One region of the Bacillus sp. JZ34 genome, then DNA from elsewhere that is predicted to be linked to it. Evidence: predicted binding sites of a transcription regulator. Region 1 holds the regulator's gene; the other holds the start of a gene.

Region 1 (3,410 bases):
CGCTTTGTTCAGTTCGGTGCTCTTCTCGGTCGTCCATTTGGATTTCAGCCATCTGCTCATTTATACAGCAATGGGATTCACATTCTCCTTTTTATATGTCAGAACCAACCGGATTATCGTGCCTATTTTCGCCCATGTCGCCATGAATACGCTCGTCGTCTTACTGCAGACATTCCGGGAGCCTATTGAAGAATATTTGAAACACGCCGAGAAAATGCAAATGATTATTGGAGGATTTCTATGATGAGAAGCCCTAAATTCTGGGGAGCGATTTATTTATTAACGGGTGTGCTGTTTACATATCTGGCGGCAACCTCGCCCGGAAGCATGTGGTCTTTTTACACGATCCTGCTGATGCTTTTCGCAGCCTATAATATCAGCATTTCCTTTAAAATGTTCGCCCTGGCCGGCAAGATGAAACGAAAAGATCAATAGCCTTTTTTGTGAAGGAAAAGAGCCATTCTGAAAAAGAATGGCTCTTATTTTGTATGGTCGTTCAAAAACGCTTGATTTTCCTCTTGAATCATTGTTTTTTGCGCCTGCCTGTAGGATATTCTTGAAATCACGATACTGATTTCATAAAGAATGAGCAATGGCACTGAGACCATTAAATGCGACAAAAGCTCAGGCGGTGTAATGAGCGCCGCGATGACGAACAACACAAAATATGCGTATTTTCTGATTTTCGCCAAAAACATCGGCGTCACGAGGCCGAGCCTTGTGATAAACATGATGACCACAGGCATCTGAAACAATAAGCCAAAAGGAAGCGTCAACTGAAGCAGAAACTGAAAATATTCGTGTATTCCGATGACCTGGTTGACATTCAGATCATCTGAGACTCTCGTCATAAAGTCCACGACAAACGGAAATAAAATAAAGTAAGAAAAGGCAATGCCGCCTAAAAAAAGAATAATCGATATCGGAATATAGCTGAGCGTCACTTTTCGTTCTTTTTCATACAGCCCCGGGCTAATGAAAGCCCACAGCTGGTATAAAACAAGCGGCGAAGTCAAGACGGCGCCGATGATGAAAGCGAACTGCACGTACACAAATAAAGGATCGGTCAGCTTGAACGCGTTGAGCGTCAGCAGCTTCGCTTCATCCGTCTGCTGCAGATAGATAATCAGCGGCTTTGCCAATAAAAAGCCTGCCACAACAAATAAAACAAAAAAGAAAAAAGTGATCACAAGCCGTCTGCGTAGTTCTGTGATATGTTCTATCAGCGACATTTCTCTTTCCTTCATAAATGTCATCCTATCCTACTGATCTTCTTTCTTTTTATCGGAATCGTCGTCAGCCAAACCTTTTGTCGCATTCTTAAACTCCCTCAGCGTGTTTCCCGCTGCTCTTCCCAGCTCGGGAAGTTTTTTCGGGCCGAATATCAAAAGCGCCACCACGACAATTAAAATAAAGCTTCCAGGACCGATTGGCATAAAGCCTGCCCCCTTTCCTTTATTTTTCGTTTTCCGTTTTACTTTTCCTGCATTGAATAATGTTTCATGAAATACACCAGCGACTGAAGTTCAACCGCCAAATCTATATGATGAATGCGAATGTGTTCCGGCACATTCAAGCGGGCCGGCGTGAAATTAAGAATGCCTTTAATGCCAAGCTCCACCAGCCTGTCTGTAATCGACTGTGCGGCTTGAGCCGGTACCGTCAAAATGGCGACGGGGATATCATCCGTCATATGCTCTTCAAGTCTATTCAGATCATAGACGGGAACACCGCCGACCTCGGTTCCGATTTTTTCCTCATTGATGTCAAACGCCATGGCGATTTTTGTATTATTATTTTTGATAAAATTGTAATGGAGAAAGGCTGTCCCCAAATTCCCCACGCCAATGAGCGTTACGTTCGTCATTTCATCCTGATCAAGCGTCTTTCTGAAAAAGGACAGCAAATAATTGACATTGTAGCCGTATCCTTTTTTTCCGAGCGCGCCGAAGTACGAGAAGTCCCTGCGGATGGTCGCAGAATCGACTTTGACGGCATCGCTCAGCTCAGCGGAAGATACACGCTGTTTTCCGGATGCATGAAGGTTTTTTAAAAAACGATAATATAATGGCAACCGTTTCGCTGTCGCTTGCGGAATTTTTGAATGATCCATGTTCATAAACTAATCCTCCATGTCTACATCAGCTTTTTCCCTTTTATAGTCACCGTTTTTCCCGCCTGTCTTTTCGAGAAGAAAGGTCGGTCCTATCACCATTCCCTTATCCGCCGCTTTGCACATGTCATATACGGTCAGCGCACATACGGAGGCCGAAGTTAACGCTTCCATTTCCACACCTGTGCTCCCTTTGGTCTTCACTTTAGATTGAATATGCAGGATGCTCTTCTGTTCTTTCTCCTCCCAGCGAAAGGCGATGTCGACTCCTTTCAGAGCGATCGGATGGCACATCGGGATGATGGCGGATGTCTGTTTTGCGGCCATGATTCCGGCCACTTGCGCCACCGACAATACATCGCCTTTTCCGATTTCCCGGTTTTTGATTTTTTCATGTACTGTTCGATTCATAGACACGCTTGAAACAGCCGCAGCTGTGCGTACTGAAGCTTCCTTTTCGCTTATATCAACCATCTTGGCTCTGCCTTGTTCATTAAAATGTGTAAACTCATTCATGTTCTGAACTCTCCTTATAACGATCATACACTATTTTTTTCATTCTGTCTTTTTCTTTGGCTAAAATCTTCCAGACTTCACTTAATTGTTTGCTGACTGCGCAGTGATAGGCTACACTTAAAATAGCAGACAAGAGGTGAAAGATCATGATGATTTTACAAGTGAACCAACTTTCAAAATCGTTTGGAGCCGATACGATTTTAACGAATATAAAACTCGAAGTCAGATCTCGGGACCGGATTGCGATCGTCGGACGCAACGGCGCCGGAAAATCGACTCTTCTAAAGATTATCGCAGGAAAACTTTCATATGAAAAGGGGGACATCATCAAGCCGAAAGATTTGACGATGGGCTACCTTGACCAGCATTCCGGCCTCGATTCCAAGCTGACGCTCAAAGAGGAATTGCTGTCGGTATTTGATTTTCTAAAAAAAATGGAAAAAGAAATGCGCGCGATCGAGGAAAAGATGGCGCAGGCCGGACCGGACATGCTTGAATCATTGATGAAGACGTATGACAGGCTTCAGCAGGAGTTCAAGGACAAAGGCGGCTACCAATATGAGGCAGAGGTCAGATCCGTCATGCACGGGCTCGGCTTTGCGGGGTTTGACGACTCCGTCCGCGTCCAGGACTTAAGCGGAGGTCAAAAAACAAGGCTTGCCCTCGGAAAAATGCTTTTGACAAAACCCGACCTCCTCATTTTGGACGAACCGACAAACCACTTGGATATCGATACCCTGACATGGCTTGAACAATATTTGCAAAATTACAGCGGAGCGAT
Region 2 (3,410 bases), 1.4 Mb from region 1:
ACAAGCTTAAAAACCATAATGTCTGATTTCGGTAGACTGCCTTCATTTGCTCTGTTACAGAAACCGTCACTTTTGTTTCTTTTCGATCTCCAAGGATAAAGTTCAATAAAGCGAATACGGCGACTAACACGATGTACATCCGCACCGTATTTTCCCACCCGGCTGTCTTTGCTACGACAGGAGCGGCAAACGTGGTAATCGCTGTACCGACGTTCCCGGCGCCGTAGATCCCATTGACAAACCCGTGTTTTTCTTTAGGGTAGTATTTCGGCAATGATGTGACCCCGATGGAAAAGACCGCTCCGCCGATGCCGAGGAAGAATCCGCCAAGGATCAAGTCGAACAGCGAATCGGCTGTGCTGATCCAAAAAATCGGGAACAGAAGCAGCACAAAGCTGATCATGAATGTGATTCTCGCACCAAATCTGTTTGTGTAGTATCCCAGCGGAATCCTCAGAAGCGAGCCGAGTATGACCGGAATGGCCGTGACAAGGGATATCTCGCTGTCTGTCAGGGCGATGTCCTGCTTAATGTGGGGCATTAAAGAGGAAATCAACACCCAAACCATAAATCCTGCGACTAAACTAAATGACTGCAGCGGTAATTGTATTTTTTGACGATTTACCATTGCGTTTTTGCTCCTTTCAAAGGGAAAAATGAATAAATCAATCAGCATGTTTATCTTACAAAAAGTCTTTTAAAAACATTGTGAATTACGTCACACGGTCATTCGTTTGATTCGTGTTTAATATCGGTAAGTGAGGGATAGTAAACGGATGTAAAAAATAAATGGTTCATTTGCGGACTTTTTCGTTTATCATGAAAATAAAAAAAGGAGTGCCGCTTTTATGTTTATAAAGCTTACGCAAGAAGAAAAGCAAGCGATCATCGAGGAAATCAAACGCTTTTATGTTGAAGAAAGGGGAGAAGAGGTTGGAGACATCGCGGCGATTCAAATGTTTGAATTCGTAAAGGAAAAGCTGGGCCCTTACTTTTATAATCAGGCGCTGAAGGACAGCCGCAGAGTCGTGGAAGAGAAGGCAGCGGCGATTGAAGAAGAGCTCTTTGCGCTGGAGCGCCGTCTGTGACAACGCGCTCTCCTTTAGCAAAACCGAAGGGATTGAAAGACCAATGGAGTTTCTGAAGCAATTTATGATTTTCAGCGGGCTGAATGATGAAGAGTTCAAACAAATCGAGCAAATCGCGGTCAAGCGCACCTATCAGCCGAGAATGTTTGTTTTTATGGAAGGGGAAGAGAGGGAAGCGGTATTCTTCATTAAATCCGGTCTTGTTAAAGCCTTTAAAATCGATGAAGACGGCAATGAGCAAGTGATTTCGATTCTGCAAAGCGGGGACATGTTTCCCCATGTCGGCTTTTTTGACCGCTCCCCATACCCGGCAACAGCCGAAGCCGTTCAGGAAACCGAGTTGATCGTAATCCGCATCGCTGATTTTAATGAACTTTTGATGAAATATCCGGAAATGACAATAAAAGTGATGCAAATCATGGGGAAAAAGATTCTCGATTTGCAAGAGCGGATCCAAGGTTTTATTTCAAAAGATGTCCAGCACCGCTTGACGCATGTATTAATGAAGCTCGCTGCAGAACACGGCATTCCTCAAGAAAAAGGTGTCTACATCAGCCTGCCCATTACCAATCAGGATTTTGCGAACATGGTCGGAACGTCAAGGGAAACGATTAACCGCACGTTAAATGAAATGAAAAAGAAAAATCTGCTGACAGCTGACAGGAGCGGAATTTTCATACATGATACAGACTGGCTGAACGGCTGCAATTGAAGGATAAGATGAAGGCTTTCCATTGAACAACAGATGGAAAGCCTGTTTTTATTTTGTTCACAAATCCGCCATTATTTAAGTGATCTGGTTCACAACCGGTGTGCTGCATATCCAGTATCTTAGGACATGCAAAATCAAAAAAGGAGTGAACCGCAATGGAAGTTCAAAGAAAGACGGTGCCCGTTAAAAAAGCATCGAAAAACGGTTTTTTGAAATCTGTTCTCGTCTTTACTTTAATCGTTAGTTTTTCGGTGCTGCTTTTGGGAGGCTATTGGATCTTCAAAGGACTTGCACCAAGACCAGTTGAAGTGTCCGGGCCAAACGGAGAGGTGCTCATGACCAAATCGTCCATTTCAGGCGGTCAGGCCGTATTTCAAAAATACGCGCTGATGGATTATGGCACGATTTTGGGGCACGGATCTTACATGGGGCCTGATTACACGGCCGAAGCCCTGAAAATCTATACGGAAGGGATGCAGGATTTTAAGGCGGAGGCACGATACGGCAAGCGCTTTAAACAACTTTCAGATGAAAAGCAGTCCACCATCCGGAATCAAGTCATCCGCGAAATGAGAAAAAACCGTTATAATCGCGCGTCAGATACATTGAAGCTGACAGATGCGCAGGTTTATGGATTGCAGCAAGTGCGTGATCATTACCGCAATGTCTTTACAAAAGGAGACGGTTGGGGGCTTGAGCCCGGTTTAATTAAAGAAAGCCACATGCCTAAACGCGACAGAGCGTGGGTTGACAGCGAAGACCAAATCACGCAGATCTCCGATTTTATCTTCTGGACGGCATGGCTTTCCAGTACATTAAGGCCTGGCGACGACATTACGTACACGAACAACTGGCCGTATGATGAAGATGCCGGAAACACGATGTCATTTGCCGCCGTTTGGTGGAGCGGCGCAAGCGTCACCATCCTTATTTTATTTGTCGGCATTATTTTATTCGTGTTTTACCGTTACAAGCTTGGAATGAAAGAGGCTTATCAGGAAGGGGCGTTTCCGGTATTTGATCTGGATAAACAGCCGCTTACGGCATCACAGGTTAAAACCGGAAAATATTTCGCCGTTGTGTCGCTGCTGTTTTTTGTTCAGGCTATGTTCGGAGCTTTGCTTGCCCACTATTATATTGAGCCGGACAGCTTTTTTGGGATCGATTGGATCAGGGATATGTTGCCATTCAGCATATCTAAGGGATTTCACCTCCAGCTGGCGATCTTCTGGATTGCGACTTCATGGCTCGGTATGGGCATTTATGCAGCGCCGCTTGTCGGAGGCCGCGAGCCGAAAAGGCAGGGGCTGCTTGTCGATATTCTGTTTTGGGCGCTGATCGTCCTTGTCGGCGGAAGCATGGCTGGCGAATGGCTCGGAGCGAAAGGCCTTTTAGGAAACAACTGGTTCTTATTCGGCCACCAAGGAATGGAATATATTGAACTCGGCCGCTTCTGGCAGGTCATTCTCGCACTCGGCATGCTGATATGGCTGTTTATCGTTTTCAGAGGCATTAAGAGCGGCCTCAAGCGGGAATCTGATAAAGGCGGTTTGATTCATCTGCTGTTTTATTCTTCGATCGCCATTCCGCTGTTTTACGGTGCAGCCTTT

Evidence for each region. The regulator Rex, encoded in region 1, represses fermentation and respiration genes when NADH is low (regulators of the CRP and FNR family bind a similar motif). The targets are predictions, from matches to a motif close to TTGTGAAATATTTCACAA.
Region 2: the regulator Rex is predicted to act here: its motif matches at 1,878-1,895, upstream of M1D90_RS11575 (nitric-oxide reductase large subunit).

Annotation. Positions count from the first base shown of each region.
Region 1 covers NZ_CP096403.1:3,724,912-3,728,321, forward strand. Annotated here, with positions in the region: gene M1D90_RS18940 (CPBP family intramembrane glutamic endopeptidase) at 1-244, shown strand, start outside; gene M1D90_RS18945 (YdiK family protein) at 244-435, shown strand; gene tatC (twin-arginine translocase subunit TatC) at 480-1,256, opposite strand; gene M1D90_RS18955 (twin-arginine translocase TatA/TatE family subunit) at 1,263-1,436, opposite strand; gene M1D90_RS18960 (redox-sensing transcriptional repressor Rex) at 1,475-2,119, opposite strand; gene moaC (cyclic pyranopterin monophosphate synthase MoaC) at 2,123-2,629, opposite strand; gene M1D90_RS18970 (ABC-F family ATP-binding cassette domain-containing protein) at 2,776-3,410, shown strand, end outside.
Region 2 covers NZ_CP096403.1:2,316,813-2,320,222, reverse strand. Annotated here, with positions in the region: gene M1D90_RS11590 (nitrate/nitrite transporter) at 1-628, opposite strand, end outside; gene M1D90_RS11585 (DUF2164 domain-containing protein) at 849-1,088, shown strand; gene M1D90_RS11580 (Crp/Fnr family transcriptional regulator) at 1,132-1,800, shown strand; gene M1D90_RS11575 (nitric-oxide reductase large subunit) at 1,956-3,410, shown strand, end outside.